DNA from 2 places in the Aquabacterium sp. A08 genome. Region 1 is predicted to be linked to the other one. Evidence: predicted binding sites of a transcription regulator. Region 1 holds the regulator's gene; the other holds the start of a gene.
What was found. Region 1 encodes sigma-54, which starts transcription at its own class of promoters, with help from an activator protein. Its sites were predicted from a motif close to TGGCANGNAANCTGCTTT; they were not measured.
Positions count from the first base shown of each region.

Region 2: a site for sigma-54 is predicted at 5,961-5,978, ahead of HA630_RS07460 (PQQ-dependent catabolism-associated beta-propeller protein). Genes of this name have one in related genera too.

Region 1 covers NZ_JAAQQT010000692.1:43,337-50,732, forward strand. The annotation lists gene HA630_RS19785 (class I SAM-dependent RNA methyltransferase) at 1-293, opposite strand, end outside; gene rpoN (RNA polymerase factor sigma-54) at 346-1,947, opposite strand; gene lptB (LPS export ABC transporter ATP-binding protein) at 1,958-2,719, opposite strand; gene lptA (lipopolysaccharide transport periplasmic protein LptA) at 2,716-3,354, opposite strand; gene HA630_RS19805 (thiol:disulfide interchange protein DsbA/DsbL) at 3,482-4,126, opposite strand; gene HA630_RS19810 (SPOR domain-containing protein) at 4,237-4,872, opposite strand; gene argS (arginine--tRNA ligase) at 4,887-6,560, opposite strand; gene HA630_RS19820 (DUF2237 family protein) at 6,578-6,946, opposite strand; gene HA630_RS19825 (metal-dependent hydrolase) at 6,943-7,396, opposite strand, start outside.
Region 2 covers NZ_JAAQQT010000584.1:7,405-14,800, reverse strand. The annotation lists gene HA630_RS07480 (PQQ-dependent methanol/ethanol family dehydrogenase) at 1-596, opposite strand, end outside; gene HA630_RS07475 (quinoprotein relay system zinc metallohydrolase 1) at 857-1,951, opposite strand; gene HA630_RS07470 (quinoprotein dehydrogenase-associated SoxYZ-like carrier) at 1,948-2,793, opposite strand; gene HA630_RS07465 (ABC transporter permease) at 2,858-3,715, opposite strand; gene HA630_RS22480 (branched-chain amino acid ABC transporter substrate-binding protein) at 3,697-4,896, opposite strand; gene HA630_RS07460 (PQQ-dependent catabolism-associated beta-propeller protein) at 4,893-5,903, opposite strand; gene HA630_RS07455 (tripartite tricarboxylate transporter substrate binding protein) at 6,051-7,073, shown strand; gene HA630_RS07450 (ABC transporter ATP-binding protein) at 7,070-7,396, shown strand, end outside.

The DNA of each region.
Region 1 (7,396 bases):
ACCTTGAGGGTGCGCTGCGGGGTGAACCAGATTTCCCAGGCCACGCCGGCGGCGGCGCCGTACACGTCTTGTTCGCTGCGGTAGGGCTGGCGCGCCAGGCGCACCAGCACGCGCTGGGCCAGGCGGCTGTGCAGGTTGAGCTGCTGCGCCTGGCGCCAGCTGCCGGCGAGTTCCACGCCGGCGCGGCCGACGCGCAACTCGCCCGCGGGCACGCCGGTGATGCGTTGCACCTCGTCGGCCAGGTAGGTTTCCACGCCGGCGGCGCAGGGCAGGAACAGGGTGAGGGCGTTCATGGCGAACTTTCGGGTCGGTGGGGGCGCGTCGGCGGGGCGGCGCGCCCGGGGGTCACAGGGCCTTGCGCAGGTTGGCCGGCGCGATGCGCAGCGACTCGCGGTACTTGGCCACGGTGCGGCGCGCGCACTCGATGCCTTGTTCCTTGAGCATGTCGGAAATCTGGTTGTCGCTCAGCGGCTTTTTGGCGTCCTCGCCGGCCACGAACTGCTTGATCAGCGCGCGCACCGCGGTGCTCGACGCGTTGCCGCCGGTTTCGGTGCCCAGCGCCGAGCCGAAGAAGTACTTCAGCTCGAAGGTGCCGAAGGGCGTGGCCATGTACTTGGCGGTGGTCACGCGGCTGATGGTGGATTCGTGCAGCCCGAGTTCGTCGGCGATCTCGCGCAGCACCAGCGGGCGCATGGCCAGTTCGCCGTGCAAAAAGAAGCTGCGCTGGCGTTCGACGATGGCGCTGGCCACGCGCAGGATGGTGTCGAAGCGCTGCTGGATGTTCTTGATGAACCAGCGCGCCTCCTGCAGCCGCTGCTGCATGCCCTGGGCGCTGTCGCCCTTGTGGCCGCGCATGGCGTTGGCGTAGACGTCCTGCACGCGCAGGCGCGGCATCACCTCGGGGTTGAGCTGCACCTTGAAGCCGCGGCCTTGGGGCGTGACGATGACGTCGGGCACCACCACGTTGCGCTCCACGTTGGCAAAACGCCGGCCGGGTTTGGGTTCGAGCCGGGCGATCAGCGCGAGCGCGGCCTTGACCACCTCGTCCGTGCAGCCGCACAGGGTGGCCAGGCGCTTGACGTCGCGCTTGGCCATCAGCTCCAGCGGCTGTTCGCAGAGGGCCAGGGCGGCGCGGGCCTCGGGGCTGTTGCGCAGCTCCAGGATTTGCAGCGTCAGGCATTCGGCCAGGTGGCGCGCGCCCACGCCGGCCGGCTCCATGTGCTGCAGCCAGTGCAGCACGGTGTGCAGCAGCTGTTGCAGTTCTTCGGCGCGGGCCAGCCGTTCGTCGCCGTACAGGGCGCGGCCGCGGGCCTGTTCTTCCTGCGCCAGGATGGCCTCGGCCAGTTCGGGCAGGGGGTCGGCCAGGTAGCCGTCGTCGTTGAGCGACTCGATCAGGAAGTACAGCGCGGCGCGCTCGTCGTCGTTCAGGCGCAGCGCCAGGGCCTGCTGGTGCAGGTGGGCGGCCAGGCTGACGTGTTCGCTGGCCAGGTCGGCGGCGCTGGCGGTGTCGTCGTCGGCCGCGCCGTTGCGCGGCGGGGCGTCGCCGCCCCATTCGCTGTCGTCGGCGCGCAGCTCCACGGTGCCGTCGCCGTCCCAGCTATGTTCGACCGGGGCGCTGTCCTCGCCGCCGCCTTCCGCGGCTGGGCTGGTGTCGTTGCCGTCGCCGGGGGCGTCGGCGCTGCGTTCGCGCGGGGCGGGGGCGGCAGGCTCGGTGGCCCACTCGCTCACCTGGTCGCCCAGGCTCACCGGCGCGTCGGCCTGGTCCAGGCCAAAGTCCTCGCGCTCGGCGGCTTCCTGTTCGCGCTCCAGGAACGGGTTCTCGTCGAGCATCTGCTCGACCTCCTGCGCCATTTCGAGCGTGCTCAGCTGCAGCAGCCGGATCGACTGTTGCAGCTGTGGCGTCAGCGCCAGGTGCTGCGAAACGCGGAGGGACAGGCCTTGCTTCATGCGCCCGGCCTCACATGCGGAAGTGCTCGCCGAGGTAAACCCGGCGCACGTCGGCGTTCTCCACGATCTCGGCCGGGGTGCCCTGGGCCAGCACCCGCCCGTCGCTGATGATGAAGGCGTGGTCGCAGATGCCCAGCGTTTCGCGCACGTTGTGGTCGGTGATGAGCACGCCGATGCCGCGCGACTTTAGGAAGCCGATGATGCGCTGGATCTCGATGACGGCGATCGGGTCGATGCCGGCGAAGGGTTCGTCCAGCAGCACGAAGCGCGGGTTGGTGGCCAGCGCCCGGGCGATTTCCACCCGGCGCCGTTCGCCGCCCGACAGGGCCGGCGCCGGCGAGTGGCGCAGGTGCTGCACGTGCAGGTCTTCCAGCAGGCCGGTCAGGCGCTGCTCGATCTCGGCCTTGGGCAACGGGCGGCCAGCGGCGTCGGTCTGCAGCTCCAGCACGGCGCGCACGTTCTGCTCCACCGTCAGCTTGCGGAAGATGGAGGCCTCCTGCGGCAGGTAGCCCAGGCCCATGCGCGCGCGGCGGTGGATGGGCAGGCCCTGGATGGACTGGCCGTCGAGGGAAATGTCGCCCGCGTCGACGCGCACCAGGCCGACGATCATGTAGAACGAGGTGGTTTTGCCGGCGCCGTTGGGGCCGAGCAGGCCGACCACCTCGCCGCTGTGCACGGTGAGCGAGACGTCTTTGACCACCGGACGGCGGCCATAGCTTTTCTGCAGCCCGCGCACCTGCAGCTGGCTGGCGGGGGCGGCGGCCCCGGTCACGGGCGGGACTCCAGGCGCGGGCTGGGTTGCAGTCGGGGGGGCGGTGTGCCGGCCGCGTCGGCGTTGCCGGCGGCGGGGTTGGGCGTCAGCATGGCGCGCACCCGGCCACCGGGGTTGTCGGGCGAGCGGCTGGCGCCGCCGGCGTCCACCGTGAACACCTCGGTGCGGTTGTCGTAGACGATGGTGCCGCCGCTGGTCTGGTCGCTCAGGGTGGCGCCGCGGTAGCGGCGCAGCACCGCCTGGCCGATGAACTTCACCGTGTCGGCCTGGCTGTCGTAGTCGATGCGCAGCGCTTCGCCCTCGATGAACTCCTCCAGCCCCTCGCGCTTCTGGCGGAAGAAGGCGCGCTGGCCCTCGCGTCCCAGCACGGTGCTGAACTGGTTGTTCTGGGCGTCCTGGAGCACGTCCACCTGCTGGCCGCGGATGACGATGCTGCCCTTGGTGATGACCACGTTGCCGGTGAATACGCTGGTCTGGCGTGCGTCGTCGTAGCGCAGCGCGTCGGCCTCGATGTTCATGGCTTGGAGGCGGTCGGCGCGCTCGGCCAGGGCCGGGGCGGACAACCCGCCCGCCAGGGCCGCGGCGAGCAGCGCGGCGCGCAGGGCCCGGGCGTGGCGTGGTGGGGTGGTGGTCATGATCGGCACGAAAATTGCATTTGCAGGGTGTGTGCCGATTGTAGCCACAGCGCCCGCGGGCACAAGCCCGGGCCACGCGGCGGGTCGCGGTGGTGGGCCGGCCGCACGGTGGCGCGGCCGGCGCGCTTCAGCCCTTGCGCGCTTCCTGGATCAGCGCGTTGGCCACGGTCAGGGTGCGCGCGGCCTGGCCCGGCACGTAGTAGCGCCCGGCGATGCCCAGCGACGGCGTGGCCTCGACCTCGTAGGCGTCCTGCAGCTGGTTCGCGCGCTTGACCTTGCCCGCCACCCCGAAGGAGTTGAAGGTCTGGGTGAACTGGGCCTGGTTCAGCCCCTGCGCCGCGGCCCAGGCAATGATGGCGTCGGCGTTGTTCAGCCGCACCCGGTCCTGGTGGATGGCCTTGAACACGCGGTCGTGCAGGGCGTCGAGCTGGCCCAGCGCCTCCAGGGTGAAGTAGAGCCGCTGCAGGGGCTCGAAGGAGGCGTTGAAGCCCACCGGAGAGCGCCGCGCCACCACGTGGCCGGGCACGGTTTTCATCCAGTCCTTGAAGGCGGGCTCGAAGTTGTAGCAGTGGACGCAGGTGTAAGCGAAGAACTCGATCACCTCGACCTTGCCGGCCGGGGCGTCCACCGGGGCAGGGCGGGCCAGGCGGCGGTAGTCGCTGCCTTCGCGCAAGCCGCTGCCCTGGGCCCAGGCGGCGGTGGGCAGCCAGGCGCCCAAGGTGCCGGCGGCGGTGGCGCCCAGCACGGCGCGGGAAAAGTCTCGTCTTTGCATGGTGGCTTCACTCCGTGGATCGGTCGCGGGGCCGTCTCGGCCCGGCTCTGGGGTTGGGGCGCCGTCGCCGCGGGAAAGTTCCGGGGCGATACAGCTGGTCACAAGCCGGTTCAGCGCTGGACGCGCACCAGCGCGGTCTCCACGCCTTGGGCCTTGAGGCGTTCCTGCTGGGCCTCGGCGTCGGCCTTGGCGGGGTAGGGGCCCAGGCGCACGCGGAACACCGGGCGGCCGGCCTGTTCGCGCTCGCTGACCTGGGCGGCAAAGCCCAGCATGGCCAGGCGGGCGCGCTGGGCTTCGGCCTCGTCGGGGCCGCGGAAGGCGCCCACCTGCACGAAGTAATGGAAGGGGTCCACCGCCGGCGGCGCCTCGACCGACGCCACCGGGCCGGGGCTGCCGGCGCGGTCCTGGATCAGGGCGCCCAGCGGGTCGGCGGGTGTGGACGGCGCCGGCGCGGGGGCGGCCGCCGGTGGCGTGGCAGCAGCCTGGGCGTCGGCGGGAGTCACGGCGGCGGGCGGGGCCGGTTTGGTCGACAGCGCGGCGTTGGGGTTCCAGTCCTTGTTGCGCTCGGCCTCGATCGCGTCCTGCCCGGGTTTGCGCTGCACGCCGCGGTCCACCAGCGGCACCGGCACCTTGGTCACGTACACCGCCACGGCCAGGGCGGCGCCCAGGCCCACCAGCAGGCCGATGATGAAGCCCAGCAGGGTGCCGCCGCGCAGGGCACGGGGGGGGCGGGGGGTTTGCGTCATGGGGGGCTTTCGGTTCACATCTTCTGTGGCGCGCTCACGCCGAGCACGGCCAGGCCATTGTGCAGCACCCGGGCGGTGGCCGCGACCAGGGCCAGGCGCGCGCGCTTGACGGCCTCGTCCTCCACCAGGATGCGTTCGGCGTCGTAGTAGCTGTGGTACGCGGCGGCCAGTTCGCGCAGGTAGAAGGTCACGTCGTGCGGGGCGAAGTCGGCCGCGGCGGCGCTCAGCATCTCGGGGTACTTGGCCAGTTGCAGCATCAGGGCCTGGGCCTGCGGGCCTTCCAGGGCCGACAGGTCGGCGTCTTGCAGGCTGGCGACGTCGCCGCCCCAGCTGGCCAGCACCGAGCAAATGCGCGCGTGGGCGTACTGCACGTAGAACACCGGGTTGTCGTTGTTCTGCTGGATGGCCAGGTCCACGTCGAAGGTGTATTCGGTGTCGGGCTTGCGGCTGAGCAGGAAGAAGCGCACCGCGTCGGCGCTGGTCCACTCGATCAGGTCGCGCAGGGTGACGTAGCTGCCCGCGCGTTTGGAAATCTTCACTTCCTCGTCGCCGCGCACCACGCGCACCATGGTGTGCAACACGTAGTCGGGGTAGCCCTGTGGAATGCCCACGCCGGCGGCCTGTAGGCCGGCGCGCACGCGGGCAATGGTGCCGTGGTGGTCGGTGCCCTGGATGTTGATGACCTTGCTGAAGCCGCGTTCCCACTTGGTGATGTGGTAGGCCACGTCGGGCACGAAGTAGGTGTAGCCGCCGTCGCTCTTGCGCATGACGCGGTCTTTGTCGTCGCCGTAGTCGGTGGACTTGAGCCACAGCGCGCCGTCCTGCTCGTAGGTCTTGCCGGCGTCGATCAGCTTTTGTACCGCCTGCGCCACGCGGCCGCTGGTGTACAGGCTGGACTCCAGGTAGTACTGGTCGAACTTCACCTGAAAGGCCTGCAGGTCCAGGTCTTGCTCGTGGCGCAGGTAGGCCACGGCGAACTGGCGGATGCCGTCGAGGTCGTTCACGTCGCCGCTGGCGGTGAATTCCCGGTCGTCGGCTTTCACCGTCTTTTTGGCGAGGAAGTCGTTGGCGATGTCCTGGATGTACTCGCCGTTGTAGGCGGCCTCGGGCCATTCGGCGTCGCCGGGCTTGAAGCCTTGGGCGCGCAGCTGGGTGGAGTTGGCCAGGGTTTCGATCTGCACACCCGCGTCGTTGTAATAGAACTCGCGGTGGACGTTCCAGCCCTGCGTCTCGAACAGGTTGCAGAGGGCGTCGCCCAGCGCGGCCTGGCGGCCGTGGCCCACGTGCAGCGGGCCGGTGGGGTTGGCGGACACGAACTCGACCAGCACGCGTTGGCCGTTGCTGGGTTGCTGGCCAAAGGCGGCACCCGCGGCCAGCACCTCGCGCACCACTTGCTGTTTGGCGGCGGGCTTGAGTTTGATGTTCAAGAAGCCAGGGCCGGCGATGTCGAGCGCGTCCACCCAGCGCTGGAAGGCGGGGGTGGCCTGCAGGGCGTCCACCAGCTGCTGGGCCAACTGGCGCGGGTTGGCCTTGAGCGGCTTGGCCAGCTGCATGGCGGCGGTGCAGGCGAAGTCGCCGTGGCTGGCCTGCTTGGGGTTTTCGAACGCGGCCTTGCTGCCGGCGCCGGGCGAGAGGGTTTCCAGCTCGGCGGCCAGGGCGGCGAGCAGTTCGTGTTTGACGGAGAGCATGGGGTGGGATTTTAGGCTCAGGCCTTCACCCAGGCGTGGGCTTTCAGGTCGTCCAGCGCCACGTGCTCCAGGGCGCGCGCGTGGCAGCTTTCCAGCACCACCGGCGGGGCGCAGCCGGCGTCCAGCGCTTCCTGCCAGCGCAGCGCGCACAGGCACCAGCGGTCGCCCGGCTTCAGGCCGGGGAAGCGCCACTGCGGCCGGGGGGTGACGAGGTCGTTGCCGCGCGCCTTGGAAAACGCCAGAAATTCGGCCGTGACCCGGGCGCAGACGACGTGGGAGCCGGTGTCGTCGGGGCGGGTGTGGCAGCAGCCGTCGCGCAGGTAGCCGGTCAGCGGGTCGTAGGAGCAGGCGCGCAGCGGCGTGCCGAGGACGTTGAGGGCGGTCATGGCGTGCGGGGAGTGGGGTGGAGCGGTAAGGTGGCGTCCACCGGTGCGGGGTGTCCCGTGCCGGTGGGGCGGGGGCGGGTGCGCTGGGCCAGGTGCTCGCCCAGGGGCGGCAACGGCTCCCCCTGCAGGCGCGCCCAGAGCCAGGGCAGGCCGGCGCTCAGGTCGGTGCGCAGGCCGGCGCGTTGCGCCGCGGGCGGTGGCTGTGCGCCGGGCGGGCCCAGGTCGAAGTCGAACACGTAGTGCGGTTCCTGGCCCATGCGCAGGTCGGTGACCCAGAGCCGGCCATCGCGGCGGTGCAGGCGGTAAAAGCCGTCGCTGAAGCGGGCGATGCGCTGCACCTGCGGGTGCTGGCCGTGCGCGCGGATCAGCTCGGCCCCGCGCGGGTGGCTGCGAAAGGCCACCGGGCGGCCCCGGTCGAGCAGGGCGTAGTAGCCCTCGTGGTACTGCGCG
Region 2 (7,396 bases), on a different contig from region 1:
ACCATCTTGCCGGTTTGCGGATCGCGCGCTTCCACGCGGCCGATCACGCCGAACTCGCCGCCGGACACGCCGGTCAGCAGCAGGCCTTCGGCGATCAGCGGGGCCGCGGTGTAGCTGTAGCCGGCGGCGTAGTCGTCGATTTTTTCGCGCCAGGCCACGCGGCCGGTCTTGCGGTTCAGGGCCACCAGCTGGGCGTCCAGGGTGCCGAAGATCACCAGGTCGCCGTGGATGGCGGCGCCGCGGTTGATCACGTCGCAGCAGGGCATGATGCCCTCGGGCAGGCGGTGCTCGTACTTCCACAGCTTCTTGCCGGTCTTGGTGTCGACCGCGTAGATGCGCGAGTAGGAGGCGGTGACGTACATCACCCCATCGTGGATGATGGGCTGCGACTGCTGGCCGCGCTGCTTTTCACCACCGAAGGACATGGACCACACCGGCACCAGGCGGTTGATGGTCTTGGCGTTGATGTCGGCCAGGGGCGAGAAGCGCTGACCCTGCGTGCCCAAACCCCAGCTCAACACGTTGTCGGTGGTGGTGGCGTCTTTGGCGATCATGTCGTTGGTGACCTGGGCGCCGACCTGGGCGGCCGCGGCCATCACCAGAATGCTCAAAAGTTTTCTTTTCACGTTCAGTCTCCTGCTGTCTGTGGATGGGCATGGATGTCGATTGACCGTTGGGCCGGGGCGCCCTCTGCGCCACTGCCACGTGTCGGGCACCATGGGGCAAATTGCGTGCCAAGCCCGGGCCTAGGGCTTACCCGGGGTTTTGGCGCGCCGCCGCGGCCCCGTCACCCCGGCGGTGGTGACAGTGTTGCAACGCCCCCCGCGCGGGTTGTCACAGGGTGTTCCACTTTGGATCAACGCCCTGTGACACCCGGGGCCGGCTGGCCGCGCAAGGCGGCCAGTTCGTGCTGGGGGTAGAGGTGGGTGACCGAGCGCACGTACTCCGCCGGCAACGCGGCCCAGCCGGCAAAACGCGGGGGAATCGGCAAGGCCAGCACCTCGCCCAGGTCCAGGCCGGCGCGGGCGCTGTCGCTCAGGGTGTGTGCCAGCCACTGCAGCCAGTCCCGGGTCTGTTCCAGGCCGCGCAGGTCGGTGTGCACCGGGCCGTGGCTGGGCACCATCACCCGCAGCGGCAGGGCGCTGGCGCGCTGGCGCAGGCGTTCCAGGCTGGCCTGCCAGTCGACCAGGCGGGCGTGTGGCGTGGTCGGCACCCGGTCGGCAAACACCAGCCCGCCGGCAAACACCACCCCGGTGCTGTGGTCGATCAGTACCAGGTCGTCGTCGGTGTGGCCGCTCAGGCGCAGCAGTTCCAGCCGGTGGCCGCCCCACTCGAACACGCCCGGCTGCAGCGCCTGCCGCGCCGGGGTGGACTCGGTGCCTTTCATCCAGTCGCCGCAGAGGCGGAACAGGTTGTCCTCGTAGGCCTGGCCTTCGGCCCGCATGCCGCGGATGCTGCCGGGCAGGGCTTCGGTCGGCACGTCGCCGTAGGCCTGGTTGCCAAAAAAATAGTCGGGGTGCAGGTTGAGGTTGAGCACCCGCACCACCGGCAGCGGCGTGACGCGGGCGATCGCCTGGCGCTGCTGTTCGCCGTACAGCCGCCCCGGCCCGGTGTTGACCACGATCACCCCGGCCGGCGTGGCGATGAAGCCGGTGTTGATGATGTTGCAGCCGTTGGCGCGGCCGAAGTCGGCGACCGCGCCTTCGATGACCCAGGTGTTGGGGGCGATGGCGCGCGGGCGCAGGCCGTGGTCGAGCCGGGTGGCGTCGGGCTGGGCCACAGTGGCCGTGGCCGCTGCGAGGGGCGGGGTGGGTGCCGGCGCCTGCGCCCAGGCCAGCCCGGCGGTGCAGGCCCAGGCCAGCCCGGCGGCCCAGCCGGTCGGGCGCCAGCCCGTGGCGCGGTGCGGCAGCGGTACTGTGCGGCCTGCGGGGCCGTGTGCGGTGGCCCTCATGCCGTCACCTCGTGGTGGATGCGGTTGCCGTTGTTGTCGCGCCCCTGCAGCACCAGCGTGCCGGGGGGCGTCTGTGCCAGCTCGAAGGTGATGAGCGGGTTTTCCGACACCGGTTCGTGCAGCTCCAGCCGCCACCAGACCTGGTCGGCGCTGTCGCGCAGCACCAGTTCCTCGATGTGGAAGGCTGGGATGCCGGCCACCAGGCCGGTGTCCATCGGGTGCATCACCCGCAGGCGCAGGCGGGTGCCCTGGCCGTCCAGGACATTGCGGAAAAAACGCGCCTGCACCTGGTTCAGGGTCTGGCTCCAGCTGCCGTCGGCGCGGGTGGCGCCGGGCACGGTGCAGCCGCCGCCGGCCGCGTTCACCCAGGTCTGGCCCACGTGCCACTGGCCGTCGCGGGTGCGCACCAGGGCGCGCAGGGGCGAACCCTGCTCCAGCCGGAAGCGAAAGGCCAGCACCGGCAGGGCCCGGTGCGGCTCGAAGGTCAGCACCTGCTGCACCGGGTTGCGGTCGGCCACCACCACGATGCGGTCGATGGCTGCGCCGCTGCGGGCCAGCGCGCGCGCGTCCAGCAGCACCGGCACGTTCATTGCGTCTTCGGCAAACGGCGGGCCCTTGATCTGCACCAGTGGGCTGAAGCGGGCCGGTTCGTCGCCCATGAACTTGCGTTTCACCACCGGCCACTGCATGGAGCCGAGCGGGTCGCCGCCGGTGTGGTCGGTCTGGGCCTGGGCCGGCGCGGTCCAGCCCAGGCCGCCGGCACCCACGGCGCCCAGGCGCCAGGCGGTGTCGCGCAGCCAGCGGCGGCGGTCGGGGCCGTGGGGGGGTGGGGTGGGGGGCATCGTCGTCTCCTGTGCTTATTTGTGTTTCAGATGCTTGAGGGGGCGGGGCCGGCCCGCCCCGGCTTCAGGGGGCGCCGCGCTGGCGGATCCAGCCGCGTTGCGGGTCGTAGCCGCGCAGGGCCAGTGCGAAACACACCAGCGTGCCGCCCAGCAGCACCGCCAGACCCGGCCCGTTCCATTGCCCTTCCAGGGCAAAGCGCATGGCCTCCACCGCGTGGGTGAAGGGGTTGTAGCGGGCCAGGGTGTGCAGCCACAGCGCGCCGGCCTCCTCCAGCTTCCACAGCGGGTACAGCGCCGGGCTGATGAAGAACATCGGGAAAATGACGAAGTTCATCGTGCCGGCGAAGTTTTCTAGCTGGCGCACGTACACCGACAGCATCAGACCGAGCGAGGCCAGCAGCACGGCGGCGCCCACCATCACCGGCAGCGCGGCCAGCAGGTGCAGCGGCGGGAAGGTGACGCCGAAGGCCCAGGCGATGCCCAGGAACACCACCATCTGCACCAGCGACAGCGTGGTGCCCGCCAGCAGCTTGAAGCCCAGCAGCCAGCCGCGCGCCAGTGGCGCCGTCAGCAGCAGCCGCATGATGCCCATTTCCCGGTCGTACACCAGCGACAGCGAGCTTTGCATGCCGTTGAACAGCGCGATCATGCCCAGCAGGCCGGGCACCATGTAGACCTTGTATTCGATGTAGGTCTCGTACGGCGGGATGATGGCCACGCCGAACACGTTGTGGAATCCAGCCGCGAACACCACGAACCACAGCAGCGGCCGCACCAGGGCCGAGGCCAGCCGCGCCGGCTGGCGCAGGAATTTGTGCAGCTCGCGGCCCACCACCGCGCGCAGGGCGCGCAGCAGGTGGACCGCCAGCGGCGGGGCCGGGGGCGCCGCGCCTGGCGTCGGGCTCAGGGACGGGCTTTGCACGCGGTTTCCTTCTGGTCCACGCCCAGGGTGTCCAGCACCTCGGTGGGGTGCAGCACGCCGTCCAGCGGCGCGGTGCCGACCACGCCGTCCACGTGGCTCAGGAACAGGGGCTGGCGCAACTGGCCGTCCCAGGCGCGGAACGACAGGCGCGGGCCCTTGGCGCCGTCCACGAACACCTGGCCGGCGCGCAGCTGGCGGGCCTGTTCGGCCAGGGGGGCTTTGGCGTGCTCGCTCAGCAGCGCGGCCACCGCCTTCACGGCCACCCAGGCGGCCCAGTCCTGGCCGGTCATGGGCCGCGCGGCGCTGCGCTGGAAGCGGCGGTTCACCTGCGGGCCGCCGTTGCGCTCCCATTGCGGGTGCCAGGCCAGCGGCACCAGGCCGTTGGCACCGACCACCGGGCGCGGCTGCTGGGTCGCGTAGGGCAGGGTGCGGGCGAATTCGCCGTCGGCGTCCATCACCGCCACCACGTCGTGGCCGCGGTCGTTGGTCAGCAGGCGCGGGTTGGCCAGGTCCCGCTCGCGCGGATCGCCCGAGAGCTTGAACGGTTTGGTCGCCGTCACCTTGACGCCGTAGCGCTTGGCCGCGCGCTGCCACGACTGGCCCATGGCCACGTCGTCCGGGTCCGGGCCCTGCAGCACCAGGGCGTTGCGCCAGTTGCGCGCGGCCAGGTACTGGGCCAGCGCGTCTTGCAGCATGTGCTGGCTGGGGTAGGTGTGGAACAGGGTGGCCCCACACTGCGCCCCGCGCAGACCGTCGGCACTGGCGCTGGCGTTGAACAGCAGGGCGGCCCCGCCGGCGGCCTTGGCCGCCTGCACGGTCTGGGCTTCGGGCAGGTCCAACACCCAGTAGGCCACCATGTCGGCCTTGAGCTGCTGCAGCACCCGGGGCAGGTCGTCGGCGTTGCGGGCGGTGGCCTCGCGCACCTTCAGCTGCAGGTCGGCGGCGCGCAGGCCCACCTCGGCGTCGCTGGCGCCCAACTGGGCGGCGGCCAGCAGCGTGCCGCCGGGGTGGCCGGGGTAGCGGCGCTCCAGCCGGCGCGGCAGGTGGCGGGGGTCGTCGTCGAGCGACACCACCGCCACCGTGTGGGTGCTCACCGCCAGAGCGGGCGCGACGGCACCGGCCAGCAGCGCCGCCCCCACGCCCCAGGCGCCCCAATGCAAGCGGCGGGGCGTGCGCGTCATTTCAGCACCAGCGGGGTGTGCGGCACGCGGCCGGCGGCCACGGTGCGCACGGCCTTGGCCTGTTGCGTGTCCACCAGGGTCATGTCGTCCGACAGGCCGTTGGTCACGTACAGGGTGCGTTCGTCCGGGCTCAGGCCCAGGCCCCAGGCGCGCTTGCCGGCCAGCACGGTGCGCCGCACCTGCTTGGTCGCCACGTCCACCTCGGCCACGTGGTTGGCCTTGCCCAGGCTGACCCAGGCGGTCTTGCCATCGCGCGTCATCACCACGCCCACCGGGGTGATGTCGGGCTGGCGCAGGCCCTGGATGTTGAAGGCCACCGTGGCCTTGACCTGGTGGGTGGCGGTGTCGAGCACGCTGACGTTGGCGCTGAGTTCGTTCGTCACCCACAGCTCCTTGCCGTCGGGCGACAGGGCGAAGCGGCGTGGCCGGTTGCCGACCTTGATGTCCTTGACCACCTTCTTGCCCGTCAGGTCCACCAGGTGGACCAGGTTGGCCTCTTCGGACGTGACGTAGGCGAACTTGCCGTCCTTGGTGACCAGAATGCCCTCCGGTTCGCCGCCGGTTTTCACCTGGAACAGCGGCTTTTTGCTGGCCAGGTCGTAGGCGGCCATCACGTTTTCGTCCTCAATGGACACGTAGGCCACCTTGCCGTCCGGGCTCAGGTCGAAAATTTCGGGGCTGTCGCCCAGCGGCACGGTGTCCACCATTTTGCCGCTGGCCAGGTCCACCACCCCCAGCTGGTTGCTGTCGCCGCAGCACACGTACAGCTTGGTCTGGTCGCGGCTGGCCATCAGGTGGCGCGGGCGCTGGCACACGTCGATGGTGCCGGTCTGTTTGCCGGCGGCATCGAACACGACGATTTTGTTGTCTTTTTCGCTGGACACGTACACCGACTGCGCTTGTGCCGTGGACCAGCCGGCGCCCAGCAGGGCGGCCAGGGCCAGGCCCAACGCGGTGGCGCGCAGGGCACGCGGGCGGGCAGGGGTGCGGGGGGGTGTCAAAGTCATTCGTGGTCTCCTGTGTTCTGGCATCGCCGTGTGCGAGTGTCACACGGTGCAGAGTTTCTAGCAATTTCAGTGCCTGAAAAACGGGCGCGGTATTTGCTTGCAGGTGTTGCACACGCGGCGACACGACCGCGACCCACGGAGACTGCCTTGCCCATCGATTCTTCGGCCCCGACCCGGCGCGCCTGGTTGCGCGGCGCCAGCGCCACCGGCCTGGCCGCCGCGCTGCCGCGGTGGGCCAGTGCCAACCCCCCTTCACCCTCTGCACCCTGGCCGCAACGGCCCATCCAGCTCATCGTGCCCTGGCCCCCCGGCGGCGGCACCGACCTGACGGTGCGCGTCCTGGCCGAAGAGGCCGCCGCCCGCCTGGGCCAGCCGGTGGTGGTCATCAACCGCCCGGGGGCGGCCGGCACGCTGGTGGCGCCCTTGCTCAAAGCGGCGGCGCCGGACGGCCACACCATCGGGCAGTTGCCCGTCACCGTGCTGCGCTTCGCCCTCATGAACCCGGTGCCCTGGGACCCCTTGACCGACCTGGCCCCCATTCTGCAGGTCTCCAGCACCACCTTTGGCCTTCTGGTCGCGGCCGACAGCCCCTGGCGCCACGTCGCCGACCTGCTGGCCTGGGCGCGCGCCCACCCCGGCCAGCTCACCCTGGGGTCCACCGGCGTGGGCTCCACCCCGCACCTGGCCATGGAGACTTTGCTGAAGGCCCAGGGCATCGCCTACACCCACGTGCCCTACAAAGGCACCGCCGACCAGATGCTCGCTTTGGTGTCCGGCACCATCATGGCGGGCATGAACTCCACCGGCTTTGCCCCTTGGGTGGAGCAGGGCAAGCTGCGCCTGCTGGCCGTGTTCGCCGAACACCGCATGCCGCGCTGGCCGCAGGTGCCCACCATGCGCGAACTGGGCTTTGAGCCGGCGGTGTACCACTCTCCCTGGGGGCTGGCGGCGCCGGCCGGCACCCCCCATGCCATACTGAACGCCCTGCACGACGCCTTCAAGCACGCCATGTTCACCCCCCGCCACCTGGCCGAACTGGCCCGCTACGACCAAGACCCCGCCTACCTGGGTCCCGCCGCCTACCAGGCCGCCCTGCGCGACGCACAGGCCCACGAACGCCGCCTGTTGCAAGGCATGAAACTGCTGGCCGCGCCCGCCACCGCGCCATGACGAATCTGCCCGACCCCGCCTTCGACCACCGTCCCACCGTGTTACAGGCGCAAGGCCTGGCCAAGGCCTACGGTGGCAAACCCGCCCTGCGCGGGGTGGACCTGTGCCTGCACGCCGGCGAACTGGTGGCCCTGCTCGGGCCCAACGGCGCCGGCAAAAGCACCCTCATGCAACTGCTGACCGGCCTGTTCGTGCCCGACGCCGGCCAGATCCAGGTGCTGGGCCACGACCTGCGCCGCGACGCGCCCCGCGCCCTGGCCGGGCTGGGCGTGGTGTTCCAGCAAATGGCGCTGGACCTGGACCTGTCGGTGCGCGCCAACCTG